Regions from separate parts of the Pseudomonas sp. B22129 genome, predicted to be linked through region 1. Evidence: predicted binding sites of a transcription regulator. Region 1 holds the regulator's gene; each other region holds the start of a gene.
The links. The regulator sigma-54, encoded in region 1, starts transcription at its own class of promoters, with help from an activator protein. The targets are predictions, from matches to a motif close to ANTGGCATNNANNTTGCTNT.
Positions count from the first base shown of each region.

Region 2: AB4P94_RS14050 (circularly permuted type 2 ATP-grasp protein) is a predicted target of sigma-54. The motif match lies at 7,461-7,480, and genes of this name have one in related genera.
Region 3: glnK (P-II family nitrogen regulator) is a predicted target of sigma-54. The motif match lies at 3,914-3,933, and genes of this name have one in related genera.

Region 1 covers NZ_CP162592.1:343,277-353,456, forward strand. Annotated here, with positions in the region: gene mlaE (lipid asymmetry maintenance ABC transporter permease subunit MlaE) at 1-133, opposite strand, end outside; gene AB4P94_RS01580 (ATP-binding cassette domain-containing protein) at 133-942, opposite strand; gene AB4P94_RS01585 (KpsF/GutQ family sugar-phosphate isomerase) at 1,253-2,227, shown strand; gene AB4P94_RS01590 (KdsC family phosphatase) at 2,228-2,752, shown strand; gene lptC (LPS export ABC transporter periplasmic protein LptC) at 2,761-3,333, shown strand; gene lptA (lipopolysaccharide transport periplasmic protein LptA) at 3,320-3,895, shown strand; gene lptB (LPS export ABC transporter ATP-binding protein) at 3,895-4,620, shown strand; gene AB4P94_RS01610 (RNA polymerase factor sigma-54) at 4,805-6,298, shown strand; gene hpf (ribosome hibernation-promoting factor, HPF/YfiA family) at 6,374-6,679, shown strand; gene ptsN (PTS IIA-like nitrogen regulatory protein PtsN) at 6,690-7,154, shown strand; gene rapZ (RNase adapter RapZ) at 7,157-8,011, shown strand; gene AB4P94_RS01630 (HPr family phosphocarrier protein) at 8,032-8,304, shown strand; gene AB4P94_RS01635 (ZIP family metal transporter) at 8,340-9,233, opposite strand; gene AB4P94_RS01640 (superoxide dismutase) at 9,268-9,879, opposite strand; gene AB4P94_RS01645 (hypothetical protein) at 9,881-10,180, opposite strand, start outside.
Region 2 covers NZ_CP162592.1:3,045,824-3,056,003, reverse strand. Annotated here, with positions in the region: gene AB4P94_RS14075 (3-hydroxyacyl-CoA dehydrogenase NAD-binding domain-containing protein) at 1-1,517, opposite strand, end outside; gene AB4P94_RS14070 (acetyl-CoA C-acetyltransferase) at 1,534-2,739, opposite strand; gene AB4P94_RS14065 (c-type cytochrome) at 3,386-4,192, shown strand; gene AB4P94_RS14060 (transglutaminase N-terminal domain-containing protein) at 4,264-5,067, opposite strand; gene AB4P94_RS14055 (alpha-E domain-containing protein) at 5,064-6,014, opposite strand; gene AB4P94_RS14050 (circularly permuted type 2 ATP-grasp protein) at 6,019-7,428, opposite strand; gene AB4P94_RS14045 (ribonuclease E inhibitor RraB) at 7,843-8,184, opposite strand; gene AB4P94_RS14040 (hypothetical protein) at 8,398-8,634, opposite strand; gene AB4P94_RS14035 (START domain-containing protein) at 8,738-9,343, opposite strand; gene AB4P94_RS14030 (YkgJ family cysteine cluster protein) at 9,385-9,639, opposite strand; gene AB4P94_RS14025 (translation initiation factor 2) at 9,801-10,180, opposite strand, start outside.
Region 3 covers NZ_CP162592.1:1,640,468-1,650,647, forward strand. Annotated here, with positions in the region: gene AB4P94_RS07365 (methyl-accepting chemotaxis protein) at 1-117, shown strand, start outside; gene AB4P94_RS07370 (ABC transporter six-transmembrane domain-containing protein) at 114-1,034, opposite strand; gene AB4P94_RS07375 (TetR/AcrR family transcriptional regulator) at 1,147-1,746, shown strand; gene AB4P94_RS07380 (YifB family Mg chelatase-like AAA ATPase) at 1,743-3,239, opposite strand; gene AB4P94_RS07385 (accessory factor UbiK family protein) at 3,456-3,719, opposite strand; gene glnK (P-II family nitrogen regulator) at 4,142-4,480, shown strand; gene AB4P94_RS07395 (ammonium transporter) at 4,516-5,856, shown strand; gene AB4P94_RS07400 (secondary thiamine-phosphate synthase enzyme YjbQ) at 6,066-6,491, shown strand; gene sutA (transcriptional regulator SutA) at 6,594-6,926, shown strand; gene AB4P94_RS07410 (HAD family hydrolase) at 7,106-7,807, opposite strand; gene xerC (tyrosine recombinase XerC) at 7,804-8,703, opposite strand; gene AB4P94_RS07420 (DUF484 family protein) at 8,706-9,422, opposite strand; gene dapF (diaminopimelate epimerase) at 9,436-10,180, opposite strand, start outside.

The DNA.
Region 1 (10,180 bases):
AGCCACCGCCGATACCGCCACGGCCCAGCAAGGCGTGAAACAGGAAGATCGTCGAACGCCCGAGCACTTCGATCAGGTCGATGCCGGAGCGACCGAAAAGGCGCACCTTCTCGAGTAAAGATTTCTTGCGCATCAGCGCTTCCCCAGAAGATCTGAGCGGTAGTCCGCTGCCGGAAAGTGAAATGGCACCGGGCCATCGGGGTCGCCAGTCATGAATTGGCGGATACGCGGGTTATCGGCGTTCATCAATTCTTCCGGTGTACCCTGCCCCAATACCTGGCCGTCGCCCACCACATAGAGGTAGTCGGCAATGCTGGCGGTTTCGGCCAGATCGTGGGAGACCACGATACTGGTGATTCCCAGCGCATCGTTGAGCAGGCGGATCAGGCGCACCAGCACGCCCATGGCGATCGGGTCCTGGCCGACGAAGGGCTCGTCATACATGAGGATCTGAGGGTCGAGGGCGATAGCTCGCGCAAGCGCAACGCGGCGCTTCATGCCGCCAGACAGTTCGTCAGGCATCAGCTCGGTAGCACCGCGAAGGCCCACGGCCTGAAGCTTCAGAAGCACAATGTCACGAATCATTTCTTCGGACAGCTGGGTATGCACCCGCAGCGGAAACGCTACGTTTTCGAAAACGTCGAGGTCGGTGAACAGGGCACCGCTCTGGAACAACACGCCCATATGCTTGCGCGCATCGAACAGATCGCTGCGCGACAGCGTCGGCAGGTTCTGGCCGTTGACCCACACTTCGCCGGCACTGGGCCGCAATTGCATGCCCATCAGACGCAACAGAGTGGTCTTGCCGCAACCGGAAGGCCCCATGATGCCCGTGACCTTGCCGCGGGGAATGCGAATATCGACGTTATTGAAGATGCTGCGCGTCCCGCGCTTGAAGGTAAGACCCTTCAGCTCGACCGCGTAGGCGTTATCGGCACTCATCTAATCTCCTTGGGATGCAGCCTTTCACTCAGACACCATGTTTGCGACTTTCGTTTGCAACGGATGTGCAATAGTTAGGCACATGGGTTGGGCGGACCGAACTGGCGGCGAACTATATCACTGCTGATGCAGAGCCCCCAAGGCCGGAACGGTGCTCGTTCAGATAATGGACAGGGAAAAAACCTTGCTTGCCATGTTGCAAATCATGAATCTCGCGCCCCCGCAGAATAAAGCCTGACGAACTTACGTGAGGGATTTGATCATTACCGCTATAATCGCCGACTTTTCGTCAGGCTATACGATTTCAGACATGAGCCAATCCAGCGACCTCATTCAATCCGCACAACGTACTATCCGCCTGGAGCTTGAAGCCGTAGAAGGCTTGCTGGCCCACATCGACGCGGATTTCGTACGCGCGTGCGAGATGATTCTGGCCAGCAAGGGCCGCGTTGTGGTGGTCGGCATGGGCAAATCCGGCCACGTCGGCAACAAGATCGCCGCCACCCTGGCCAGCACCGGGACCACGGCGTTTTTCGTGCATCCGGCCGAAGCCAGCCACGGCGATATGGGCATGATCACCAAGGATGACATCATCCTGGCACTGTCCAACTCGGGCACCACCAACGAAATCGTGACCTTGCTGCCGCTGATCAAGCGCCTGGGCATCCAGATGATCAGCATTACCGGCAACCCGGAATCGACCCTGGCCAAGGCAGCCGAAGTGAACCTGAATGTTCACGTGGCCCACGAAGCCTGCCCGCTGAACCTGGCACCGACCTCCTCCACCACCGCGGCCCTGGTCATGGGCGACGCACTGGCCGTGGCCTTGCTGGACGCCCGTGGCTTTACCGCTGAAGATTTCGCGTTCTCACACCCGGGAGGCGCCCTGGGCCGCCGCCTGCTGCTGAAAGTGGAAAACGTGATGCACAGCGGTGATGAGCTGCCCAGCGTGCAGCGCGGCGCATTGCTCAAGGAAGCCTTGATGGAAATGAGCCTAAAGCGCCTGGGCATGACCGCCATCCTGGAAGCCGATGGCCGCCTTGCCGGGGTATTCACCGACGGCGACCTGCGCCGCGCCCTGGACCGCAACCTCGACATTCAAACGGCGAAGATTGACGAAGTCATGACGCCGCACGGCAAGACCGCACGCCCCGACATGCTGGCGGCCGAGGCTTTGAAGATCATGGAAGACCATAAAATTCTGGCGCTGGTCGTAGTCGACCGCGACGACCGCCCGATCGGCGCCTTGAACATGCACGACTTGCTGCGTGCGGGAGTGATGTAAATGACCGGCGACCTGTTGCAACGCGGCAAAAACATCAAACTGGCGATTTTCGACGTGGACGGCGTGCTGACTGACGGCCGCTTGTACTTCCTCGAGGATGGCAGCGAATTCAAGACCTTCAACACGCTCGATGGCCAAGGCATCAAAATGTTGATGGCGGCCGGCGTGCAAACGGCGATTATCAGTGGTCGAAAGACTCCGGTTGTGGAACGCCGCGCACAAAACCTGGGGATTCCTCACCTGTATCAGGGCCGCGAGGATAAACTGGTGGTTCTGGACGAGCTTCTTGGTCAACTCAACCTAAGCTATGAACAGGTCGCCTATTTGGGTGACGACCTGCCTGACCTGCCGGTGATACGCCGGGTCGGCCTGGGCATGGCCGTTGCAAACGCTGCGGCTTTCGTTCGCGAACACGCACACGGCACCACCACCGCCCGCGGCGGAGAAGGCGCTGCCCGCGAGTTCTGCGAATTGATCCTGCGTGCCCAGGGCCGTCTTGAAGCGGCTCACGCCGCCTACCTATAGAGCGTTTTATGCTGAGCAAAAAGATTCGCAACTTCCTGCTGTTCGGAGTCATTGCCGCGCTATTTCTGGCAGTGGGCTACTGGAATATCAGCCCGGAGCGCTTCCTCGACAAGCCTGTTGCACAGGTTGACGAAGGCGTTATCGACTATTACGCAACCAATGCCTACAGCGTGCAGTTCCTGCCGGATGGCAAGGTTCAGTACGAGATGACAGCCGACAAGGTCGATCATGTGAAAGCCTCCGAGGTCACTCTGCTGACCAACCCGGACATGAACCTTTACCGCGGCACCGAATTTCCGTGGCACGTCACCAGCCAGCGTGGCGAAGTCAACCCGGACGGTACCCAAGTGGAACTGATCGACTCGGTACGCGTTGCGCGTACCGATGAAAAGAACCGTGACACTATTATTACCAGCAGTCGCATGACCGTTTTCCCACAACAGCAATATGCGCAGACCGAGCAAGACGTTAGAATCGACGGCGCTGGCGGTGTATCGACTGGCAAGGGAATGAAAGCGTATTTGAAAGAAAGCAGGATACACCTGCTATCGAACGTAAGAGGACAGTATGAGGCTCGTTAAAACCCTCCCTATTTTGCTCGGTCTGGGCGCAGCACTGGGAAGCGTGAGCGCCTGGGCTCTGCCGAACGATAGCCAGCAACCGATCCACATTCAGGCTGACGATGCTCAACTGGATGACAAGCAAGGTGTTGCAACCTACACCGGCGCCGTGATCATCACCCAAGGCTCGATGAAGATCACCGGCAACACCGTGACCCTCACGCGCACGCCGGCGGGTGATATTGACGTCGTGACTTCGGTGGGCAACCTGGCTTACTTCGAACAGAAGCAAGCGGCGGCGGACCCCGCTCCAATGAAGGGCTATGGCAAGACCATCCAGTACCACGCCCAGCAGAATCGCATCATCCTGATCGATCAGGCCAGGGTTGTCAGCAGTGACGGCAACACCACTGACGGTGAAAAGATCACCTATGACACCGTGAAGCAAATCGCCCAGGCCGGCCGTGCCAACGGTTCGAAGATCGGTACTCCGAAGCCGCGCATCGACATGGTTATTCAGCCGAAGCAGAAAGACGGCGCCGCTCCAGCTGCACCCAAACCCGCTGCGAAGAAGACGAATTAATGGCAACCCTGAAAGCCCAGCATCTGGCCAAGGCCTATAAAAGCCGTCAGGTCGTGCGCGACGTCAGCCTGTCGATCGACAGTGGCCAGATCGTCGGCCTGCTCGGCCCTAACGGTGCCGGCAAGACCACGTGCTTCTATATGATTGTCGGGCTGGTCCAGGCCGATCAGGGCCGCGTCCTGATCGACGACCTGGATGTCAGCCACCAACCCATGCATGGCCGCGCCCGCGCCGGTATCGGTTATCTTCCCCAGGAAGCGTCGATCTTCCGCAAACTGTCGGTGTCCGACAACATCATGGCGATCCTTGAAACCCGCAAGGAACTTGACCGTGACGGCCGCCGCAAAGAGCTGGAAAGCTTGCTGCAGGAATTTCACATCAACCACATTCGCGACAACCTCGGCATGAGCTTGTCCGGTGGTGAGCGTCGTCGTGTGGAAATCGCTCGTGCCCTGGCTACCGCACCGAAGTTCATCCTGCTGGATGAACCGTTTGCCGGCGTCGACCCGATCTCGGTCGGCGACATCAAGCAGATCATCCATCACCTCAAGGCCAAGGGCATCGGTGTGTTGATCACCGACCACAACGTCCGTGAGACCCTCGATATCTGTGAAACCGCTTATATCGTCAACGATGGCCAGCTGATTGCCGAAGGCGATTCCGCCACCATCCTGGCTAACGAACTGGTCAAGGAAGTGTACCTGGGCCACGAGTTCCGCCTGTAAGCACTGCGGTGTCTGGCCATTCGCCAAGGCGCGCGGGAGTCAATAAAAACCTCGGTTTTTTTATTGTTACCGCGCTCTAGGCAAAGCACCCGATATCAGGCATATAATTTGCTTATGTTTGGCGCTCACGCGCCCTGTCGTGGATGGCGCATTGCGCCGGCGAATAAGGTGTTAAGCCCCTGCCATGAAACCATCGCTAGTCCTGAGAATGGGCCAGCAGCTGACGATGACACCGCAGCTGCAACAGGCCATCCGCCTGCTCCAATTGTCGACCCTGGACCTGCAACAGGAGATCCAGGAGGCCCTGGAGTCCAATCCGATGCTCGAACGCCAGGAAGAAGGCGACGACTTCGATAATGCAGACCCGCTGGCCGACAACATCGAGCAAAAACCCAACTCTGACGTGCAAGAGCCCTCCTACCAGGAAACCGCCCCAACGGTGGATAACCTCGAGGAAGGTGAATGGAACGAACGCATCCCCAATGAGCTTCCCGTGGACACCGCCTGGGAAGATGTTTACCAGACCAGCGCCAGCAGCCTGCCCAGCAATGATGATGACGAGTGGGATTTCACCACCCGCACCTCCGCCGGCGAGAGCCTGCAAAGCCATTTGCTGTGGCAGCTGAACCTGGCACCCATGTCGGACACTGATCGCCTGATCGGCGTCACCTTGATCGACTGCATCAATAACCAGGGTTACCTGGACGAAACCCTCGAAGAGATTCTTGAGGCATTCGATCCAGAACTGGATATCGAACTGGACGAAATCGAGGCCGTCCTGCACCGCATCCAGCAATTCGAGCCCGCCGGCATTGGCGCCCGCACCCTCAGCGAATGCCTATTGCTGCAATTGCGCCAACTGCCCGCCAAAACGCCGTGGCTCATCGAAGCACAGCGCCTGGTCACCGACTACATCGACTTGCTGGGCAGCCGCGACTATAGCCAATTGATGCGCCGCATGAAGCTCAAGGAAGATGACCTGCGCCAGGTGATCGAGCTGGTGCAAAGCCTGAACCCGCGCCCAGGCTCGCAGATCGAGTCCAGCGAAGCCGAATATGTCGTTCCTGATGTGATCGTGCGCAAAGACAACGAGCGCTGGCTGGTGGAGCTGAACCAGGAGTCGGTGCCACGCCTGCGAGTCAACCCGCAATACGCAGGCTTTGTGCGCCGCGCCGATACCAGCGCCGACAACACCTTCATGCGCAACCAGTTGCAGGAAGCACGCTGGTTCATCAAGAGCCTGCAAAGCCGCAACGAAACCCTGATGAAAGTGGCCACCCAGATCGTCGAGCACCAGCGCGGCTTCCTGGAATATGGCGACGAAGCCATGAAACCGCTGGTTCTGCACGACATCGCCGAAGCCGTCGGCATGCATGAGTCGACGATTTCGCGGGTAACCACACAGAAATTCATGCATACCCCACGGGGTATTTATGAGTTGAAATACTTTTTCTCCAGCCACGTCAGCACCTCCGAAGGCGGCGAATGCTCGTCCACGGCCATCCGCGCGATCATCAAAAAACTGGTTGCCGCGGAAAATCAGAAAAAGCCATTGAGTGACAGTAAGATCGCTGGTTTACTGGAGGCACAAGGCATTCAGGTCGCCCGTCGAACCGTCGCCAAGTACCGCGAGTCCCTCGGGATCGCGCCTTCCAGCGAGCGTAAGCGTTTGATGTGACGGGCGGGCCATAGCGTTCCAGTGGTGGGTATTTCTGCCCACCGCTTTATGCACTGGCAACGAAGGAGAAGCTGTATGCAAGTCAACATCAGTGGACACCATGTAGAAGTCACCCCTCCATTGCGCGAATACGTCGAGCAGAAGCTGAAACGGCTTGAGGGTCATTTTGACAAGATCACCAATGTGCAAGTCATCATGAAGGTCGATAAACTTCAGCAAAAAATTGAAGCGACCCTACAGATCCCCGGTGGCGAAGTAGTCGCCAATGCCGAGCATGAAGACATGTATGCATCAATCGATGCCTTGACTGACAAGCTTGACCGCCAACTCAAAAAGCATAAGGAAAAGAATCTGCACCTGATGCAAGGTACAGGTCGTTAACTCTCCCCCCATGATCCGACTTGAAACCATCCTGACCCCCGGCCGTTCCCTTGTGAACGTGCCGGGCGGCAGTAAAAAGCGCGCCCTCGAACAAATTGCCAACCTGATCGGCCGTGAAGTGCCCGAACTGGACACGCAAGCTGTGTATGAAGCGCTTATTGCCCGTGAAAAACTCGGTTCTACCGGTTTTGGCAACGGCATAGCCATTCCTCACTGCCGCCTGCAAGGCTGTGAATCCCCGGTGAGCGCCCTGCTCCACTTGGACGCTCCTATCGATTTCGACGCCATCGACGGCGCGCCGGTCGACCTGCTCTTTGTTCTGCTGGTCCCGCAAGCTGCCACCGATGCACACCTGGAACTGCTTCGGCAGATCGCCAGCATGCTCGACCGCAAGGAAGTACGCGACAAACTGCGCAGCGCCAAAAGCAACGAGGCGCTCTATCAGGTTGTACTGGATGAACAAAACGGGCAGTAATCATGCGTTTGATCATCGTCAGCGGCCGTTCCGGCTCGGGTAAAAGCACCGCCCTCAACGTTCTTGAGGACAATGGTTTTTATTGCATCGATAACCTGCCCGCTGGCCTGCTGCCGGAATTGGCAGAGCGTGCACTCATTCATACCGAACTGGCGCAACCTCTGGTCGCCGTCTCGATTGACGCCCGCAACCTGCCCAGCCATCTCTCGCGATTCCCCGAATTGCTCGAAGAGGTGCGCGCCAAGCACATCCACTGCGATGTGCTGTATCTGGACGCAGATGAAGAAACGCTGCTCAAGCGCTTCTCCGAAACCCGCCGCCGCCATCCTCTGAGCAGCCCACATCGCTCTCTGGCCGAAGCCATCGAAGACGAAACCACGCTGCTTGGCCCGATCATTGACCTGGCCGATCTCAAGATCAACACCACCGGGCTGAACCTTTACCAGTTGCGTGACGCCATCAAGCTGCGCCTGCTGAACCAGCCGGAACCCGGCACGGCGTTTCTGGTTGAGTCGTTCGGTTTCAAGCGCGGGATGCCGGTGGATGCTGACCTGGTATTCGACGTGCGTTGCCTGCCCAATCCCTATTGGAAACCGGAGTTGCGCGACCAGTCCGGGCTGGATCAGCCTGTAGCCGATTACCTTGCAGCGCAGCCGGATGTGGAAGAAATGTTCCAGGACATTTCCAGCTACCTGCTCAAATGGCTGCCACGATTCGCCGCGAGCAACCGGGCTTATGTCACCATAGCCATTGGCTGCACCGGTGGCCACCATCGTTCCGTCTACCTGACTGAACGCCTGGGCCAGGTGCTCCAACAAACCCTCAAGAACGTCCAGGTCCGCCACCGCGACCTTTAGCTGAAAGGAACACCCTCGCGATGCCCGCTCTGGAAATTGAAATCATCAACAAGCTGGGCCTGCACGCCCGAGCCTCCGCCAAGTTTGTCGGCGTTGCCGGCCAGTTCCCCTGCCAGATTCGCGCCGGGCGCACGCCGGAATCCATGGTCGATGGCAAAAGCATCATGGCCATGATGATGCTGGCCGCAGGTAAAGGCACCAGGATTCACTTGAAGACGGAAGGCGAGCAGGAAGATGAAGCCATGGCCGCACTGGTGGCGCTGATCAATAACTTCTTTGATGAGGGTGAGTGAACTCACCCTTTAGGGCAGGTGAAGCCGCAATGGCTTCACCCCAACGCAGTATCCATCACCATCATTAAACAAAACCCGATGCACAACCCCAGGCTGGCGAGCTTTTCATGGCCATTGCGGCGTGATTCAGGAATGACTTCATGAGTCACCACCAACAGCATCGCACCCGCGGCCAGCGCCAACCCCAAAGGCAGCAGCACTTCGGCCAGGCTCACGAGCCAAGCGCAAAGCACGGCAAACACTGGTTCGACCAGGCCTGACGCAGCACCAATCAAGAACGCTTTGACCCGCGACATCCCCGCGCCGGCCAACACCAATGCAATCACCAAGCCTTCCGGCACGTCCTGCAAGGCAATGCCCATGGCCAGGCTGTCGGCATCCGGCATTCCACCACCGGCAGAAACGCCGACGGCCATGCCTTCAGGAATGTTGTGGGCGATGATGGCAAATACAAACAGCCAGATGCGCGGCAGGATCACCGGTTTATCCGGCGTGCCCACCAACATTTCCGGGCTGGCGCCGGAGACCTTGCGATCAACCAGATACAAACCGAAAGCCCCAAGCATAATGCCGAAACTGATCAGCCCGCTGGCCCCCCATGGCGAGAGCCCCAGGGTTTCAGCGGCCGCAATACCCGGCACAATCAACGAAAAAGCCGTCGCCGCGAGCATCACACCGGCGCCAAAGCCCAGCAGGGTATCGCTCAACGCCACCGGCATCCGGCGAATCACCAGCACCGGCACCGCACCCAACGCCGTGCCGAGCGCGCAGATCGCCCCGCCCTGCAAGGCACGCAGAATACGTGGCTCAAGGTTCAGCCAGGCCAGCCCGTGAGCCACCAGCAATGCCGTTCCTGCCGATAGCAACAGCGAGCCGAATGCGTAGCGAAACATTCGCCCGCTGCTGATCGCCAGTGTTTCAGTGCCCATAGTCGGCCTTAGATCTTGTTATAGGGGTGGAATATCAGGCCAAGGCGGCCTTGTAGCGGGCGGCAACTTCCGGCCAATTGATGACGCTGTAAAAGGCGTTGATGTATTCCGGACGGCGGTTCTGGTACAGCAGGTAGTAAGCGTGCTCCCAGACATCCAGGCCGAGGATGGGTGTGTTGCCGCTCATCAACGGGCTGTCCTGGTTGCCGCTGCTTTCCACCACCAGGGTCTTCTGCGGGGTGACGCTCAGCCAGGCCCAACCACTGCCAAAACGGGTCAGCGCCGCCTTGGTAAAGGCGTCCTTGAAGCTGTCGTAGCCGCCCAGTTGCTCATCGATGGCCTTGGCCAGTGCGCCCTCGGGTTTGCCGCCACCTTTTGGCGACATTACCGCCCAGAACAAGGAATGGTTGGCATGGCCGCCACCTTGGTTGATCACCGCTGCGCGCAGCTTTTCCGGCAGTTGCTGGACGCTGGACACCAGTTTCTCTACCGGCCACCCGGCAAACTCCGTGCCCTCGACCGCTGCGTTAAGGTTATTGATGTAGGTCTGGTGGTGTTTGGTGTAGTGGATCTCCATGGTTTGCGCATCAATGTGCGGTTCCAGGGCGTCGTAGGCGTAGGGCAATGCAGGCAAGGTGTAGGTCATATCAATGAGCTCCGTAATAAGGACTGTTGCGGACCGACGCATCCGACTGCGCCGCAGTGCCGCCCAGCAAACGATGAGTACGTGGGTACTCGCCGTGATCGCTGATGAAATTCAGTAGTTCGACGTAGGTCTTGCTGCTCTGACGCAACGCCGCTTCACGCAATTGCGAGCTCAGGCGCGAGTCCTGCATGGTTTGCAACAAGCGCTGGTGAATGGCGCAGAGGTATTCCGCGCTCTCCTCGGGCTGGTTCAGACGCAGGTGCAGGTCCGCCAGGTTATGGTGGGAAATGACGCAAGCCGC
Region 2 (10,180 bases), 2.7 Mb from region 1:
AATACCCGCGAGGTGAAAAAACCACGGCTGTCGTTGACCACGATCGGAGTTTTCTTGATTTGCAGGACGAAATCGAAACCCCGGGCCAGGGTTTCGTCGCTTGTGTTCGCGCCCTTGATGATTTCCACCAGCGGCATTTTGTCGACCGGGCTGAAGAAGTGCAGGCCGATGAATTTGCCTTGATCAGGCACTGCCGTCGCCAAGCCGCTGATCGGTAATGTGGAAGTGTTGGAGGCGATCACCGCATCGTCGCCCACCACGCTCTGCGCAGCAGCCGTGACTTTGGCTTTCAGTTCACGGTCCTCAAACACGGCTTCGATGATCAGGTCGCAGCCCGCCAAGCCACCATCAGAGGCCACAGGATGGATCCGCGCGAGGATGGTTTCGCGCTGCTCGGCGGTCAATTGCCCACGGCTGACCTTCTTGTCCAGTAGCGCCGCGGAGTGCGCCTTGCCTTTCTCGGCGGCGGCCTGATTGATGTCCTTGAGCATCACCTCAATGCCCGCACTCGCGCTGACGTAGGCGATGCCCGCGCCCATCATGCCGGCGCCGAGCACGCCGACTTTGCGTGTGACATAAGGGGCAAACCCTTTGGGCCGCGAGCTGCCCGCATTGATTTCATTGAGCTGAAACCAGAAGGTGCCGATCATGTTTTTTGCGACTTGCCCGGTGACCAGCTCGGTGAAGTAGCGGGTTTCGATCAGGTGCGCGGTGTCAAAATCCACTTGGGCGCCTTCCACCGCAGCACAGAGAATTTTCTCCGGTGCGGGAAAGCAGCCATTGGTTTTGCTGCGCAAAATCGACGGCGCGATGGCCAGCATCTGCGCAACTTTCGGGTTCGACGGCGTGCCGCCGGGGATCTGAAAGCCCTTGGTGTCCCACGGTTGTTTGGCCTCGGGATTAGCCAGAATCCAGGCGCGGGATTTGGCCAAAAGCTCATCACGATTCAACACCAACTCATTGACCAACCCCGCCTGCAACGCCTGTTGCGGACGGACTTTTTTGCCCTCCAGCAAATACGGCAAAGCCTTTTCCAGCCCGAGCATGCGCACCATGCGCACCACCCCGCCGCCGCCCGGCAACAGGCCCAGGGTGACTTCCGGCAAGCCAAGCTGCACGGTTTTATCGTCCAGCGCGACGCGGTAATGGCACGCCAGGCAAATTTCCCAGCCACCGCCCAACGCGGCGCCATTGATAGCCGCGACCACCGGTTTGCCAAGGGTTTCCAGGCGGCGCAGTTGCGCCTTCAACACCACCACGCCGTCGTAAAAATCTTTGGCGTGGGCTTTGTCGACCTTGATCAATTCATTGAGGTCGCCGCCAGCAAAAAAGGTCTTTTTCGCCGAGGTGATGACTACGCCGGCAATGCTGTCTTTCTCTGCTTCAAGCCGGGTGACCGTGGCCGCCATGGCGTCGCGGTAGACCGCGTTCATAGTGTTGGCACTCTGGCCCGGCATGTCGAGGGTCAGCACCACGATCTGGTCCTGGCCTTTTTCGTAACGAATGGCTTCGGTCATGACTGATTCCTTGGGCTCAGAGGCGTTCGATAATGGTGGCGATGCCCATGCCACCGCCGACACACAGGGTGGCCAGGCCGTAACGTTGCTGGCGCACTTCCAGCTCGTCGAGCAGGGTGCCGAGAATGGCGCAGCCGGTCGCGCCCAGCGGGTGCCCCATGGCGATGGAGCCACCGTTGACGTTGACCCGCGTGGCGTCGATACCCATGTCTTTGATGAACTTGAGAACTACAGAAGCAAACGCTTCGTTGACCTCAAACAGGTCGATGTCTTCCACGCGCAAGCCGGCCTTGGCCAAGGCTTTACGGGTGGCCGGCGCGGGGCCGGTGAGCATGATGGTCGGGTCGGTACTGGTAACCGCGGTGGCGACGATACGCGCCCGCGGTTGCAGGCCCAGTTCGCGCCCTTTGGCCTCGGAACCGATCAACATCAGTGCGGCGCCATCGACGATGCCGGAACTGTTGCCCGGTGTGTGCACGTGGTTGATCCGCTCCACATGGCTGTAGACCCGCAACGCGGTGGCATCGAAGCCCATCTGCCCCATCATCTCGAAACTCGGCTTGAGCTTGCCCAGGCCTTCAAGGGTGGAGTCGCCGCGGATAAATTCATCATGGTCGAGCAGCACAATGCCGTTCTGGTCCTGCACCGCGATCAGTGATTTGCTGAAGGAACCGTCTGCGCGCGCCCGAGCCGCTTTCTGCTGGGACTGCAGGGCGAAGGTGTCGACGTCCTCGCGAGTGAAACCTTCCAGCGTCGCGATCAGGTCGGCGCCAATACCCTGCGGCGTGAAATGAGTGTGCAGGTTGGTGTGCGGGTCAAGCACCCAGGCGCCGCCGTCGCTGCCCATGGGCACACGCGACATGGACTCGACGCCGCCGACCACCACCAGGTCTTCAAAGCCGGAACGCACTTTCATCGCGCCGAGGTTCACCGCTTCAAGGCCCGAGGCACAGAAGCGGTTGATCTGTACGCCGGCGACGCTGATGCCCCAGTCCGCCACCAACGCAGCGGTCTTGGCAATGTCAGCGCCCTGGTCGCCCACGGGGGTGACGCAGCCGAGCACGATGTCATCCACCTGGTGCGTATCGAGGTCGCTGCGCTTTGCCAGTGCGGTCAGCAGGCTGGCCACCAGGTTCACCGGTTTGACGCTGTGCAAGGCGCCGTCAGCCTTGCCTTTACCCCGGGGCGTGCGTATCGCATCAAAGATCAAAGCTTGGGTCATGACGTCCTCGAACCGCAGTCGTGTGTGCCCCTACCTTAGGCCCGATTGACACGGTTTCAATGACGGATGCGCTCATCTCTTTTGACCCCCACGCTCGGACGAACGGTAGGCAGCTACGGGAAACACCGGGTTAATCGTTTTAGCTGTCTAGCAGAGGCGTTGGCGCGAAGATGGCGATAGGCCTCATGCCCTTTTAATCAGAATTCCTGATTAGCTGATATGAAATGGATCTAAGCCGCGAAGAACGAGGGCTCTAAGGTTGAATCAGTAAGGAGTTGCTGCCGGGTTTTGCCGGAGCAGCTGTAAGAAAAGTGCAACGTCACATCGCGATACTGAAATTCACGGCACGCATTTGACGCTCAGGAATAACAACAAAAGGCAGTCAGCCATGTTTAAACATTCGAAAGTTCGTCAGGCGGGACTCATTCTTTTCGCCACCACACTGATTCTGATCTTGCCCAATTTAACCAAGGTCATCGGGTGACAAGTCGCCCCCCCGATTCTGTGCACACACAGCTTCAGGACTGCAGCTTTTGGCAGCACCTGCCGGGACATTGCGCATAGCTGTCCTGTTGCAGGGGCTGTCTTTTTGCCTGCAGATTTCCGGTATCGTGGGCATCACCGCCACTTCGAATCGGGCTCTCTCTTGAAATCCACCGTCGCCTTTCTTGCCTTGCTGCTGGCCCTCCCCGCCGGCGCCGCGCAATTGACCATTGAACTCGACCACACCCATAAAACCTGGCAGACCGCCGAGCTGCTCGCACGCCCGGATGTGCAGACGGTGCAGGTCATTGATGACGTTTCCTACAAACGCGCCATGACGTATCGGGCGGTGCCGCTAGCGGCTCTCCTACCCGGCCTGAAGCCGGAAAACCACCTGCAAGCCGTCGCCCTGGATGGTTTTGCCGCAGAACTGAGCGCCGCGCCTTTACTGCAAACCCACGGCGCCCGCGCGTGGTTGGCGGTGGAAGACCCGGCACATCCATGGCCGCCGCTGGCGGAGGGCAAGCCGGGCGCGGGGCCGTTTTATCTGGTGTGGACCGACCCGCAAGCCAGCAATATCAGCCCTGAACAATGGCCGTTCCAGGTGGCGGGGATCAAGCAATTGAAGACCGTGGCCGAGCGGTTTCCGGCCTTGCTGCCCGATCCGAAACTGGCCGCCAATGACCCTATCAATCAAGGCTTTGAGGTGTTCCAGAAAAACTGCCTGGCCTGCCATCGCCTTAATGGTGCCGGTGATGCACAGGTGGGGCCGGACCTGAATGTGCCCTACAACCCGACCGAATATTTCAGCGGGGATTTCCTCAAGCGTTACATCCGCGACCCGCAGAGCTTGAGGCATTGGCCGCAGGCAAAAATGCCGGCGTTTGCCGCCAGTGTGCTGCCGGATGGCGAACTGGATTTGCTGGTGGGGTATTTGAAGCATATGGCGGGGCGTAAGCAGCAACCCTAGGAGCAAACTCCAAAACCAATTGTGGGAGCTGGCTTGCCTGCTCCCACATTTGGCCTGCTTCGTTCTAGAGATTATTGCTGCTGCACTGAAATCACCGGCGTCGGCGCCACAAACACTTTGGCATGCATCTGCTCATGCCCGCCGCCCCGGCGCATGCCGCGTACCGGGCAGGCGTCGAGGTAATCCAGGCCCACAGCCAGTTTCAAATGCCGTTCCGGACGCGACAGCGTATTGGTCACGTCAAAGCTGTACCACGCGTCATCCAGCCAGGCTTCGGCCCAGGCATGGCTGGCCAGGTGCGTGCTGTCCTCCGAGTACAAATACCCCGACACATACCGCGCCGGAATCCCCAGGCTGCGCGCGCACGCCACGAACGCGTGAGTGTGGTCCTGGCACACGCCCGCGCGCCCGGCGAAGGCCTGGGCTGCGCAGGTGTCGACCTCGGTGGCGCCAGGTGTGTAAACCATCGCCTGGTTGAGCGCGTGCATCAAATCGATCAACGCGGTGCGGTCGCGGCGCTGGTGGCAGTGCTGCCCGGCAAAGCCGCGCAAGGCTTCATCGGGCTCGGTCAAACGGGTGCTGCGCAGGAACGGAAAGGCGGATTGGCTCTCGTGTTCAGCCTCACGCGATTCGTCGATATCCACCTGGCCACGGGCGCCGATGATGATGGCGTCATGGGGCTCGTCCAGGGTCAATACGTGCAGGATGTTGCCGAACGGGTCGACTTGCGCACGCACCGGGCGCGGCAAATCAAGCTGCCAACTGAGTACGTGCTGGCGCTCGCTGTCGTGGGGTGTCAGGCGCAGGTACTGAATGCTTGCGCGCACCTGGTCTTCGTAGTGGTAGGTGGTTTCGTGGCTGATGGAGAGTCTCATGCGGCCTCCAGGTAGGAGCTGTAGATGGCGTCGCCCAGCTGGCGCACCAAAGGAATAAAGTCGGTCAGCCAGGCGTGCAGGCCTTCCTCGAGGATTTCATCAATCGCGGTGAAGCGCAGGCGCGCGTCCATCTCGGCGGCCAGGCGCTGGGCCGGTCGGCCGTTGAGGCCCGGCAGGCTGGCGAGGATCTGGTCGATCTCTTCGCTGCAAGCCCTCAAGGAACGCGGAACGTCGGCGCGTAACAGCAACAATTCCGCCACTTGCCGGGCGCCGGGGGCGTCGCGGTAGATTTCGGTGTAAGCCTCGAACGATGACAGCGCGCGCAGCAAGGCGCTCCATTGGTAGTAGGCGTGGGCCGTGCCGTCGGTGACCGCCGCCGCCCGCTCGCCGGCCATTTCGTAGCGTGCATCGAGCAGGCGCAACGTGTTGTCGGCGCGTTCGATGAAGGTGCCCAGGCGAATAAAACGAAACGCATCGTTACGCATAATGGTGCCGTAAGTGGCCCCCCGGAACAGGTGCGAACGCTCCTTGACCCACTCACAAAAGCGGCTCATGCCGTAGCGGCTGAGCCCCTGCTGAGCGATATCGCGAATGTCCAGCCAGGTGGCGTTGATGTTTTCCCACATGTCTGCGGTAATTCGCCCACGCACGGCATGGGCACTGGCCCGCGCAGCGCCGAGGCAGCTGTAGATGCTCGCCGGGTTGGCAGCGTCCAGTGCGAAGAAGTGCAGCAAGCGTTCAGCGTCCAGCTCGCCATGGCGCTCGTGATAATCCTCCAGGGTCCCGGTGATCAGCAGCGGCATGGCCAGTTCGTGCAGGCCGTCGCCGCGCCCGTCCTGGGGCATCAGCGACAGCGAATAGCTGACATCGAGCATGCGCGCGAGGTTTTCCGCGCGCTCAAGGTAGCGCGACATCCAGTACAGATCCGAGGCAGTTCTACTCAACATGGCATCAGTCCTCGACCACCCAAGTGTCTTTGGTGCCGCCGCCCTGGGACGAGTTGACCACCAGCGAGCCTTCACGCAGCGCCACGCGGGTCAAGCCGCCGGGGACCACGCGGGTTTCCTTGCCGGACAACACGAACGGGCGCAGGTCGATGTGGCGCGGCGCGATGCCGTTCTCGACGAACGTCGGGCACGTGGATAAACACAGGGTCGGCTGGGCGATATAGGCGTGTGGCTTGGCTTTGATGCGCTCACGGAAGGCTTCGATTTCCGCCTTGGTGGCCGCCGGCCCTACCAGCATGCCGTAGCCACCGGAGCCTTGGGTTTCCTTGACGACCAGGTCCGGCAGGTTGGCCAGCACATGGGACAGTTCATCGGGCTTACGGCATTGAAACGTAGGAACGTTCTTCAGAATCGGCTCTTCATCCAGGTAAAAACGGATCATCTCAGTGACGAATGGGTAGACCGACTTGTCATCCGCCACCCCGGTACCGATGGCATTGGCCAGCACCACATTGCCGGAACGATAGGCCGCGAGCAGCCCGGGCACGCCGAGCATGGAGTCCGGGTTGAACGCCAGCGGGTCGAGGAACGCGTCGTCGAGGCGGCGGTAGATCACGTCTACAGCCTTGGGGCCGTCGGTGGTGCGCATGAACACATGGTCGTCGCGCACGAACAGGTCGGCGCCTTCCACCAGCTCCACACCCATTTCGCGGGCCAGGAAGGCATGTTCAAAGAAGGCACTGTTGAAGCGCCCGGGGGTGAGCACCACCACGCTGGGGTTATCCAGGGGGCTCGAGCTTTTCAGGGTATCGAGCAAGAGGTTGGGGTAGTGATCGATGGGGGCGATGCGCTGGGCGGCAAACAGTTCGGGGAACAGGCGCATCATCATCTTGCGGTCTTCAAGCATGTAGCTCACGCCGCTGGGGGTACGCAGGTTGTCTTCGAGCACGTAGTAAGTGCCGTCGCCATCGCGTACGAGGTCAACGCCGGTGATGTGCGAATACAGATTGCGGTGCAGGTCCAACCCCTGCATCGCCAACTGATACTGCTCGTTGGCCAGCACCTGCTCGGCAGGAATCACGCCAGCCTTGATGATGCGCTGCTCGTGATACAGGTCGGCGAGAAACATGTTCAGCGCCTTGACCCGCTGAATGCAGCCGCGCTCCACCGTCTGCCACTCGCTCGCCGGAATGCTGCGCGGGATGGTGTCAAACGGTATCAGGCGCTCGGTGCCCTGCTCGTCCCCATACAGGGTGAACGTGATCCCGGCGCGGTGGAACAGTAAATCGGCCTCGCGGCGGCGCTGCGCCAGCAGTTCGGCGGGGGTTTCGGCCAACCAGCGGGCGAACTCGCGATAATGGGGGCGAACCTGCCCTGCCCCGTCGTACATTTCATCGTAATAAGTGCGGGTCATGCCGTACTCCTTGTCACCCAGGCTCAAGCGCTATCGCAAGGCCCGTGCCATCGGCATAAACACTTAAAAATCAATCGGTTGAATAACCACGAACATTTGCTTGCACCGTCCTGGTGCGCAGAATGCACGTCGTCCTGGCCCGCGCTTCATCGCAATGCGGGTTTTGACTATCAACAGCATAGTCAGAGTTGATTTCACTGCCCGGCCGCGCCTGCGGATAATCGCAACCAACTGCTGAACAGGATGCGTCCTACAACTTCAGCGCTCCGCTCTTCCCTTTAGGCCACCCTCTTTGGGTGGCTTTTTTTTGGTGCAGGAAAAAGTGCCGCACGTTCCGGCTACTTTTCCCGCAGCACAAACAAAAACGGCCGACCCTGAGGTCAGCCGATACGCTGCATTACACATACAATCCCGCTACATGGGTAACCCACGCACCTCCTGCTTGACGCCCCATCCTTCGATGATCCCGCCCAGCGGCTCGACCACCGCCCCAAAGTCTTGCTCGAAGTCTCCTATGCCGTCGTAGGTGGCAGACATGATTTTGCTCAATTCCAGATACCAGGCGCCGTCATCGCGCGCACTGACCTGGGCATTCAGGGATTCCCCACGAAACCGGCCCGCAGCCCTGCGCGCACGTTCCTCATCCGGGAAAATGGCGTAAAACTCGATGGGGTGGAAACGCGAGAAGTCGAAGCCGCCTTCTTTCATGCGGCGCAGTACGTTGGTGCTGATGTCTTCTTGATAGGCTGTGCTCATGAAACGTCCTCCTCAAACCGATGGATAGACTTTCCGTGCTTCCCGAAGCCCGCGCCCTACTGGCGCAGGTACTACGGCAATAACAACACCGAGGGAAAACAAGCATGTAGCTGACAAGACCAGACCTTAGCGATTCATTCGCTGATCTCGATTGCAGAGTAGCGCGAAGCTATCACCTCCACCAGAGGGGTTTGGATGGCAGTCAGGGAATGTTCAGGCGGCGGGAGAAATGTCGAGGATTTGAATGCTGTTCTGGTCTTTGAGGATCTTGACCGTAGGCTCGGGTTTGCGGCCCTCCAGGTCATTGAGGTCAAGCTCGGCCGCAACCGGCACCAGCTTGTTGCGAATCATGTGCGCAGCGTCTTCGAGGCTGGGCTTTTGTTCGCAGGTGAACTGCTCCACGGACTTGACGCCGTGATCATCAACGAAGGTAATTTGCCACGTTTGCATCGGTGCCTCCTCGATAAAGCCCATGTGTGGGCTCACATCTATCTGGACCTTGAGGGTTCGCCAAACGTTCCACTCAAGGCCGGAGGCACCGGACCGGCTGCGCTTATTTCTCAGCGTGTTCTTTCAGGGCTTTCAAGGTGTTGAACGGCGCGTCCACCACAAACTTGTTGGCCAGCCACGATGGCACGCTGCCGCCTGGCTCGGTGTGCACTTGATAGGTCACTTCGGTTTCCGTCGGGCTCTTGGGTACCAGCTTCCAGTAGCCATCAACCTGGGCAACGCGCACGTAGCCTTTGACTTCAGGCTGGTAGGTCGGCACTTCCAGCAGTTTGCGGGTCACGGTGCCGTCAGCCGCCTTGGTGGTGGTGATTTCGAGGATGGAGTCGCGGTCGGTCACCGGGAACGGTGCCTTGAACTGGGTATAGGTCCAGCTCTTGTCACCTTCGGTCTTGAGCAGCTTCTGCGATTTGCATTCGTGGATCCAGGAACAGGCACCGGCCACGTCTTCCTGCAGGGCCTGGATCTTGGCGACCGGGGCCTTGATCACCGTCACACCGCGATAAGCCTTGTACTTGGAGCCGGCAATTTCGCTCAAGGACACTTTGATACCGTCTTCGTCCTTGGCAACTTGCCAATCCTCAGCCTGGGCAGTGGCAGCAAACAACACTGTAAAACCGCACAACACAGCCATTCGTTTCAGCGAACCCATTGTTGTATTCCTTATTGTTGAAGTTCCGATAGTAAAGCCCATCAAGCCGCCGTCATTTGCTCCCACCAACCGATCAACCGGATTGCATCGGCCTGGTCGGTGCCGCAAACATCCAGATCTGCCTTGAAGTCACTGCACACCGCTGGGCGTTCCGGTTGGCCGAACAGCAGGCATAGCTGTTCGACCGACAGGTGCAGGCAGCGTTCGCCCGCCGGTTTGCCGTCAGGCATACCCGGCAACGGTGAACTGATGGAGGGGGCAATGCAGCAAGCGCCACAGCCTTCACGGCATTTCATGAACAACAGATCCTCGACGGCTCAATGTGGATGGCCGGGCTAGAGTACGCCCTAAAACATTCGTTTTAAAATGGTCTAACAGGGGTTTTTCGCACAAAACAAAAGTGACTGACCAGTCTGCGACAGATGGTCGGCGGTTCACGTCACCAACACTTGAGGTTTTATTGCTTGAACTCGAAATCCAGCGCCGCACCTTCCACTTCTCGGCGCTCATCGTTACGCAATTGCAGCTTCATCTCATTGCTGAGCAAGCGCCCGTTGATCTGGAAGGCACTGTTATCGGCAGGCTTTTCGGCAAACATCGGCGGCAACAACGGCACGTTCTTGGGTTTTGGCATGGTACCGATAGGCTGCAAGTGCCTGACCATGTCCGAAGGCAGAGACAAATCCAACTGTGCCGGCGACAGTTGGGTCTGGGCCACTTCATGAGCCGATTTGGACTTGCTCGCGGTCGGTGCGCGCTTCTTCACCGTGGCGGCTTTTTTCTTGGCTGCCGGGGCTTTTTTGGCAGGAGCCGGTTTCTTTGCGGGGGGCTTTTGCT
Region 3 (10,180 bases), 1.3 Mb from region 1:
AGCATTGCGCTGGCCAACAGCGAGCAGCGCGAAGTGGTCTCGAACCTGGCGATCACCGCCAAGGAACTGGAAACCCTGGCGGCGGGCCTGCGCCATGAAGTGGACCGCTTCCGCTAAGGCTTGGCGTCGCCCAGGCCGGGGTCCACGCGCTTGCCGATATCTTTGAGACGCGCCAGTTGATCCACCATGCCTGGCGCTTCGTCGAGGCTGCTGACGAAGGTCCACAGGTACGTCATGACCGCGTAAACGTGGCCGGCTTTCACGGCGGGCGACAGTGCCAACTGGCTGATCGCGACCACAAACAGCAGGGCTGCCAGCGTACCGATAAACAGGAACGCGGCGGCCTCGCGGTCTGACAGCCAGATGCGCAGGCGTGACAGCACCTGGTAATGACGCTGCAAGGTCTGGGCGCCGACCTTTTCCACTAGGCCGATTTCTTTTTCCAGGCGGTCGTTCAAGCGCTCGTGCAACTGCTGGTTGCGCCGCGCAAAGCGTGGCAGCAACGTGGTGCACAGCAGCAAGGCGCTCAGGCAGGCGAGGCCGATCCACGGCTCGATCACCAGCAGCATCACGGCCGCGCCGACGATGGACACCAGTGCCGTGGCGATGATCGGCACATGTTTTTCGAAGAAATCCACAAAGTCCCGCGCCAGCACCACCCGCGCCGCCGCGCGCGAAGTGCTGTGGTTTTGCAGGCGTTGATTGAGGATTACCGGCACCGCGAGGTCGGCGTAGATGCGCGTAAAGGTGCGCGTGTCCAGCGCACGGCGTGCCGCCCCGACGACCCAGAACGCCAGAACCACGGCGGCGTAAAACAGTGCGCTACCCGCGTCGCCCCGGATAATCGAGTCCACCGCGAACCCGGCAAACAGCGGGTATGCCAGTAGAAGCGCGTTCTCCAGCGCAACCAGCGACAGCGTGCAAAACAACTTGCCGGGGTAGGCCCTGGCGATCGCCTTGAGGGTTTGGCTGGCGGACTGTTGGCCGATTTTCTTGCTTTCTTCGATAAGAATTTGCGGTGTGACGGATGACATGGGTGCACCAAAGGAGTGTTAGACGCTATTATTGAGCGACTGCTCAAGTATCCTTGAGCGACCGCTCAAAAAGCAAGCGCCGCTCATCTACCGGTGCCTGAAGGAATTGCCCATGTCGCGTACCGACCGTAAAGACCAGATCATCGCCGCTGCCCTGGAGCTGTTTCGCAGCAAGGGGTTCGCCGATGTGTCCACCCGTGATCTGGCCGAACATGCCGGGCTGTCTCGCAGCCATGTCTATCACTACTTCAGCGACTGGAATGAGCTGCGCCGCGAAGCCTTTGTGCGGTTTGCCAATGAGCAACTGGACGAAGTCCGCGCGCCGCTGGTCGGCTTGCCGCCGCAGGAGGCGTTGATGAGGTTCCTGCGTGATTGCCTGCCGTGTACAGCTGACGCCGGCTGGGCGCTGTGGCTGGATGCCTGGGATGAGGCGATGCATGACCCGCAAATGGCCGAGGCCTATCTGGTGATCAACGCCCAGTGGCAAGGCATGCTCGCCGAGGTGATTGAGCAAGGCGTGGTTGCCGAAGTATTTCGCTGTGATTCGCCAACGCGCGCCGCCCGGCAGATTTTTGCCGTGGCCATGGGGTATGCCGATGACCTGATGCTCAAGCCCTCCAGCGAATCTGCCGAGGCGGCGCTGGATGAGGTGATGGAAGTGGCGCGGTTGCTGCTGGGGTTCACCGCGAAGGGCTGCCGCACAGAGGGCTAGTTCAATGCCGCTGGGCGATATTGCAGCGCCTCGGCCAAATGATGCCGGGCAATGTTCTCCACCTGTTCAAGGTCAGCCAGGGTGCGCGCGACCTTGAGCAGTCGATGGGCCGCGCGCAGCGATAACGTCAGCCGCTCGCAGGCGCTTTCCAGCCAGCCCTCGTCGGCTTTCGCCAGCTGGCAGTGCGCGCGTAATCCCGGCAGATCAAGAAACGCATTGGCACAGCCCTGGCGCTTTTGTTGGCGCTCCCGGGCTTCGGCGACTTCTGCTGAGGCTTTTGCCGTGCTGTCGCCGGGCTGTTGGGTCGGATTGAGCGCGGTGGTTTCCCGGGCGACGGTGAGGTGCAAGTCGATCCGGTCCAGCAACGGCCCGGAGAGCTTGTTGCGGTAGCGCTGAATTTGCTCCGGCGTGCAACGGCAACGCCCGCTGGGTTCGCTCATATAGCCGCAGGGGCAGGGGTTCATGGCCGCCACCAGTTGGAAACGGGCCGGGAAACTCACGCGGTCACGGGCGCGGGAAATCACGATATGCCCCGACTCCAATGGCTCGCGCAGTACTTCCAGCACCTTGCGATCAAACTCGGGCAGTTCATCCAGAAACAGCACGCCGTGATGGGCGAGGGTGATTTCTCCAGGCTGCGGCTTCGACCCACCGCCTACCAATGCGGGCCCTGACGCAGAATGGTGCGGCTGGCGAAAAGGCCTGTGCGGCCAGTGGCTCAAGGGTGCGAGGCTGACAACTGACTGAATCGCAGCGACCTCCAGGGCTTCCTGCTCACTCAGTGGTGGCAGCAGGCCGGGAAGGCGGCTGGCGAGTAATGTCTTGCCTGTGCCGGGTGGCCCGCTGAACAGCAGGTTATGCGCGCCTGCTGCGGCAATCAGCAAAGCGCGTTTGGCCGCCAATTGGCCTTGCACCTCACTCAAGTCCGGGTAGGGTTTGTTCAAGTACAGCAAGCCGTCGGACTTGTAGGGCTCAATCGGCACCTGCCCATTCAGGTGCGCGACCACCTGCAGCAGGTGGTCCACAGCAATCACTTTCAACCCTGACGCCAGGCACGCTTCCTCGGCATTCGCCCGCGGCACTATCACGGTGCGCCCGGCCTTGCGTGCCGCCAGTGCTGCCGGCAACACGCCTTTCACCGCACGCACCTCGCCGGACAACGCCAATTCCCCCAAGCATTCCACGTCGTCGAGCATCAATGACGGCACTTGCACACTGGCTGCCAGAATCCCCAGGGCAATCGCCAAATCAAAACGCCCGCCGTCCTTGGGCAGGTCGGCGGGCGCGAGGTTGAGGGTAATGCGCCGCGCAGGGTATTGCAGCGCGCAGTTGAGGATGGCGCTGCGCACGCGGTCCTTGCTTTCCTTCACGGCGGTTTCCGGCAGGCCGACCAGCGTCAGGGATGGCAGCCCATTGGCCATGTGCACTTCGACGGTGACGGCGGGGGCTTCGACGCCGATTTGGGCGCGGCTGTGGACGATGGCGAGGGACATGCTCGTTCCTTGAAAGGGAGGCCGCTTCCTGCGGGTTTTTCAAGGGTAGACGAGGTGGGGAAGGGGGAGGCGGGGGAGGTTTTACAGAACGTATCCAAAGCAGCCCGCAGCGCTTTAGGTGGGAGCTGGCTTGCCTGCGATGGCGGTCTATCAGTTAGCCCTGAGATACCTGGCCCACCGCTATTGCAGGCAAGCCAGCTCCCACAGAGTCCGAGTTTATTCAGCGGAGGGCGGCGTTAACTTGGCTTCCAGCTCGGCCACCTTCGCTTCCAGGCTCTCCAGCCGCGCCCGCGTGCGCGCCAGCACCACCATCTGGCTATCAAATTCCTCCCGGCTCACCAGGTCGAGTTTGCTGAAGCCACTTTGCAGCAATGCCTTGAATTGGCTTTCGATTTCGTTGCGGGGCAGCGGGGTGTCGCCGCTGAACAAGCGAGAGGCGTGGCCGCTCAGGGCGTCGAGGAGGTCTTTGGGCGCGAGCATGGGAAATATTCCGGAAAACTGTTGGCCGGCAGTGTATCACGCAGCGTCTATAGTCTTTTTCGCAGGCCTGGGCGCACGCTTTTCGCGCAGTGGGCCGGGCGCTCGCGCACCGTTTAAGTGCGCAATGGCGCCTCCAAAAAGCCCCGCAGGTGGGCATAAGTGGGCAAAGGACTGATTTCAGTGATTTTTACGGAGCTGGCAAGGTTTCTGCTTAGACGATCATGACCCATGCACTGATGCAGTCGCTGTGACGAATGCAGTGCGCCGACGGATCAGGGGTACAGGTTTCGTCACCAGTGGTTCGCTGGCGTCGCAACGGTAAATGCCGAGGCGACGACGCGTTACAAAGCCAGGCACTGCGCTTAGACTTGAGACGGGTTTGTTTTCCTGGGGCAAGTCCACCAATTCGGGAGAGAGTTTTCATGAAGCTAGTCACTGCCATCATCAAGCCGTTCAAGTTGGACGATGTACGCGAGTCGTTGTCCGAGATCGGCGTGCAGGGCATTACCGTTACTGAGGTCAAAGGCTTCGGTCGGCAGAAGGGTCACACCGAGCTGTATCGCGGCGCGGAATACGTGGTCGATTTCCTGCCAAAGGTGAAGATTGATGTCGCCATTGACGACAAGGATCTTGACCGGGTTATCGAGGCGATAACCAAGGCGGCCAACACCGGCAAGATCGGTGACGGCAAGATCTTCGTGGTCAATCTGGAACAGGCTATTCGCATCCGTACCGGCGAAACCGATACCGACGCAATCTAAGCCGCCAAACCCCCAACGCCCCAGGAGAAAACAATATGACTCTGCGTAAATTCGCAGGGCTAGGAGCCCTGTTGTCCCTCGTAATGCCGGCCCTGGCATTGGCGGCGGACCCAGCCCCCGCTCCAGTCCTCAATTCCGGCGACACGGCGTGGATGCTCACATCCACCGCGCTGGTACTGTTCATGACCATTCCGGGCCTGGCGCTGTTCTACGGCGGCATGGTTCGCTCCAAAAACATTCTGTCGGTGATGATGCAGTGCTTCGCCATCACTGGCCTGATCTCCATCTTGTGGTTCGTGTACGGCTACAGCCTGGCGTTCGACACCACGGGTATGGAAGCAGGCGTGGTCAACCTCAACTCGTTTGTGGGTGGCCTGTCCAAACTGTTTCTCTCGGGCGTGACCCCGGCCAGCATCACCGGCCCGGCGGCGTTGTTCCCTGAGTCGGTGTTCGTCACCTTCCAGATGACGTTTGCCATCATTACGCCTGCGCTGATCGTGGGTGCTTTCGCCGAGCGTATGAAGTTCTCTGCGATGCTGATCTTCATGGGCATCTGGTTCACCCTGGTTTACGCGCCGATTGCTCACATGGTGTGGGGCGGTCCGGGTTCTTTGCTGGGCGACTGGGGCGTGCTGGATTTCGCAGGCGGCACCGTGGTGCACATCAACGCCGGTGTGGCTGGCCTGGTGGCGTGCCTGGTACTCGGCAAGCGCAAAGGCTTCCCGACCACCCCGATGGCCCCGCACAACCTGGGTTACACCCTGGTCGGCGCGGCGATGCTGTGGGTTGGCTGGTTTGGCTTCAACGCCGGCTCCGCCGCTGCGGCCAACGGCACTGCCGGCATGGCAATGCTGGTTACCCAGATCGCTACCGCTGCTGCGGCGCTGGGCTGGATGTTCGCCGAGTGGGTCACCCACGGTAAGCCAAGCGCTCTGGGCATCGCCTCGGGTGTGGTTGCGGGCCTGGTGGCAATCACCCCGGCTGCCGGCACAGTGGGCCCGATGGGCGCCCTGGTCATCGGCCTGGCGGCTGGCGTGGTGTGCTTCTTCTGTGCGACCACTCTGAAACGCAAACTGGGCTACGACGACTCCCTGGACGCCTTCGGCGTACACGGTATCGGCGGTATCCTCGGCGCGATCCTGACCGGCGTGTTTGCTGCACCGGCGATGGGCGGCTTCAACGCCACCACTACTGACATCGCGGCGCAAGTCTGGGTCCAGTGCAAAGGCGTCGGCTTCACCGTGATCTACACGGCCATCGTGACCTTCATCATCCTCAAGGTGCTGGATGCGGTCATGGGCCTGCGGGTTACCGACGAAGAAGAGGCCGTGGGCCTCGACCTGGCGCAACACAACGAACGCGGCTACAACTTGTAAGTACGTGTAAAAAAGATGCCCGGCTTGCCGGGCATTTTTTTGTCTGGCGTTTGTCTTTGGCTAAAGGTGTATGGGTTTTTTATCGACTTTGTGATGGGATCCACACGGCACTTTTGAGGGTGCGGATGTCTTACAGGCATGTAGGCGTATTCGACACTTTGTTTTTTCCCAGAGCGCGCTAGAATGCGCGCCGATGGGCGGAGAACTGTATGTGGCAACAGACCCTGATAACCCTGCGGGCCAAGCCCCGGGGCTTTCATTTGGTGACGGATGAGTTGCTCGCCGGCCTGCCTGAACTGAAGGCGTGTCGCGTGGGCCTGTTGCATCTGTGGCTGCAGCACACTTCGGCCTCGTTGACGGTCAACGAGAATGCCGACCCGGCGGTTCGCCGTGACTTCGAGCGTTTTTTCAACTCGCTGGTGCCGCAAGGGCGTGCAGGGTTCGAACATGACGACGAAGGTCCGGATGATCTGCCGGCGCACTTCAAGGCCAGTCTCCTGGGCTGCCAGCTGAGTTTGCCGGTCAAGGCCGGCCGCTTGGCGATAGGAACCTGGCAAGGTGTTTATCTGGGCGAGCACCGTGATCATGGCGGTGCTCGTAAAGTCCTCGCCACGTTGCATGGTGATGAGGCATAAGCCACTGGTTAACCAGTGGATGTTGATTTTTTTCCGGCGCCCTCGACAGGGGGTGAAGCTGGGCTATAACTAATCTGCTTTTCGCAAGTCATGAGGTAGAACATGAGCGACGATGATCTGGAAAACGACGAACTCGAAGTAGGTGACGACGACGAGACCGAGGAAGGTCTTGAAGCGGCCGTCGAAGACGTTGCTGACGAGGGCGATGACGGCGGCGATGACGCACCTGCCAAAGCAGCCAAAGGCAAAGCCAAGGCCGCTGTTTCGGTAGACGAGTTGCCGAGTGTTGAAGCCAAGAACAAAGAGCGCGATGCGCTGGCCCGCGCGATGGAAGAGTTCCTCGCTAAAGGCGGCAAAGTGCAGGAAGTCGAGGCCAACGTGGTGGCTGATCCACCGAAGAAGCCTGATAACAAGTACGGCAGCCGACCTATCTGAGGTCAGTTATCGCTTGTAAGAAAAAGCCCGCCGTCGCTGCGGGCTTTTTCATGCCTGGGGAAAATTGCAGGTCTGCTGAAATACCCTGTGGGAGCTGGCTTGCCTGCGATAGCGGTGGGCCAGGCATCACAGGGTTAACTGATAGACCGCCATCGCAGGCAAGCCGGCTCCCACAGGGTTTAGTGCTGATTCCAGCTGCGCAGCAACGGCGGCAACTCGGTCAGGCTGCGAATCTGCGCATCCGGCTTCTTGTCCGCTTCCCAGGCCTTGCCCGTCGGGTTGAACCACACCGCTCGCAGCCCCGCCTGCTGCGCCCCGGCAATGTCATCGCCCGGATGATCACCAATATGCACCGTTTGGCTCGCATCCACGCCACCGCGCTGCAACGCTTCCTGAAACAACCGCGCATCCGGCTTGGCGATGCCGATGTCTTCGGCGCGCAAGGCGAAGTGGAAATAGTCCGCCAGGCCCACGCGTTGCACGTCAGCGTTGCCATTGGTGATCACGCCCAGCAGGAAGTGCTGGCGCAGGGCTTGCAGCATCGGCTCGGCTTCCGGGAACGGCGTGAGCTGGTGCCGCGCGTGAATGAACGCCTCGTAGCACACATCTGCCATTTCCGTGGCCTGCGGCTGTGGATAACCGGCTTCTTCAAAGGCGTGCATCAACACGCGGTGGCGCAGGATGCTGATGCGGTATTTCAGCTCGGGATGGCGCTCCAGCACGGTCTGGCGCAGCTTGGCAAAATGCTCCAGCGGCAAGTCGCCCACTTTGGAGGCGTTCACCGCCAGCCATTCACGCATTGAAGCTTCGGCGCTGATGATGACGGGTACGTTATCCCAGAGCGTGTCGTCCAGGTCGAAGGTGATCAGCTTGATACTCATGAGTCGCTGCCCTTGATGCGTTTGGCCCGTGGGTGGGCGCTGTCGTACACCGTTGCCAGGTGTTGGAAGTCGAGGTGGGTGTAAATCTGTGTGGTCTTGATGTCGGAATGGCCGAGTAACTCTTGAACCGCGCGCAGGTCCTGTGACGATTCCAGCATATGGCTGGCAAACGAGTGCCGCAGCATGTGTGGATGCAGGTTCTGCCCCAGCTCGCGCTCACCGGCGGCTTTTACCCGCACTTGAATCGCCCGCGGCCCGAGGCGTCGGCCTTGTTGGCTGACAAATACCGCGTCATCTGCCGGGTTGGTCAGCAGGCGCAGTGGCAGCCACAGCTGCAAGGCTTCCCGGGCCTTGCGGCCCACTGGCAGCACGCGGGTCTTGCTGCCCTTGCCGAGCACCTGCACCAGGCCGTCCGCCAGGTCCAGTTGATCCAGGTTCAGGCCGGTCAGCTCTGACAGGCGCAGGCCTGAGGAATAAAACAGTTCAAGAATCGCTTGATCACGATGGGCGAGGAAGTCGTCCTCGACCGCGCCGTCGAGCAGTTGCAAGGCGCGGTCTGTATCCAGCGTCTTGGGCAGGCGCCGTTCGCCCTTGGGCGGGGACAGGCCGTTGGCCGGGTCGTGGTCGCACAAACCTTCACGATTGAGATAGTGGTAGAGCCCGCGCACCGCCGAGAGCAGGCGTGACAGGCTGCGGGACGACTGACCGGCCTGGTGCAAGCGCGCGATCAGGCTGCGCAGGCTTTGGATATCCAGGGCCTTCCAGCTGCTGATCTGTTGTTTCTCGCAGTACGCCAGGACTTTGTTCAAGTCGCGCCGGTAGGCTTCCAGCGTGTGGGGCGACACCTGGCGCTCGTTGCGCAGGTGAGCGCAGTAAGCGTCCAGTTGCCGTTCCATGGCTAGCGCACCGCGCGCAGGGCGGTGGTAAAGCGCGGCAGCACGCGGCCCAGCACTTGCGCGATATAGGTCAAAAACAGCGTGCCCACCGAGCTTTTATAGTGCGCTGGATCGCGGCTGGCGATGGCCAGTACCCCGTGCAGCCCTTGATGGCTGAGGGCGACCACGGCGGTGGAGCCGATCTGCACGCGCTGCTCGGCGCCAAACAGGAAGTCCAGCTCGTGCTCGCGCAAGGTGCCGCTGATGGTCTTGCCTTCGGATAGCAGCCCGCCAATCGCGGTTTGCGCTTCGCCACCGCTGACCCAGCGACCCACCGGCATCGGGTTGTCGCTGAACAGGATCAGGCTGACAAAGGGCACCTGGAAGTCCTGGCGCAGGCTGTCTTCCACGGCGATCACCGTTTCTTCCAGGCTGGTGGCGTCCATCAGGGTAAGGATCAGGCGGCGGGTTTTCTCGAACAGACGGTCGTTGTCGCGGGCGACGTCCATCAAGTGCGAGAGCTTGTGGCGCATTTCGATATTGCGCTCGCGCAGGATCTTCATCTGCCGCTCCACCAGCGACACGGTGTCACCGCGCTGGTGGGGAATGCGCAAGGCCGGCAGCAGCTCTTCGTGTTCGACGAAGAAATCCGGATTAGCCTCAAGGTACGCCGCGACTGCTGCGGCCTCCAGACTGTCGCTTGGGGTTGCTTGGGCGGGTACTTGAGGCTTATCGGTCATTGGCTTGGCTCACTCATAGACGGACCTGTCCTTCGTATACACGCGAGGCCGGCCCGGTCATCAACACCGGGTGGCCAGGGCCTGCCCATTCGATGGACAAGCGCCCACCAGGCAGGTCGATCAACAGGGGCGAATCCATCCACCCCTGGCTGATCGCGGCCACGGCAGCGGCGCAAGCACCGGTGCCGCAGGCCTGGGTTTCGCCGGCGCCGCGTTCCCACACACGCAATTGTGCACGGGAACGGTCGATCACCTGCAGGAAGCCCACGTTCACCCGTGCCGGAAAGCGCGGGTGATGCTCGATCTTCGGCCCCAGTTCATGCACCGGGGCGTTGTTGATGTCGTTGACCCGCAGTACTGCATGGGGGTTGCCCATCGAGACGGCCGCGATGTCGACGGTCTTGCCATCAACCTCCAGCGGATAGCTCACAGCCTGCTCGGTGGCCTGAAACGGAATGTCCGCCGGCACCAGGCGTGGCGCGCCCATATTGACGCTGATCTGGCCGTCGCTGCGGATGTCCAGCTCGATCACACCGCTCTTGGTCTCGACGCGAATCTGCCGCTTGGCGGTCAGGCGCTTGTCCAGCACAAAGCGGGCGAAGCAGCGCGCGCCGTTGCCGCACTGTTCCACTTCGGAGCCGTCGGAATTGAAGATCCGGTAACGGAAATCCACCTCCGGGTTGCTCGGCGCCTCGACGATCAGCAGTTGGTCAAAACCAATACCGGTATGGCGGTCGCCCCATTGTTTAGCGTGTTTG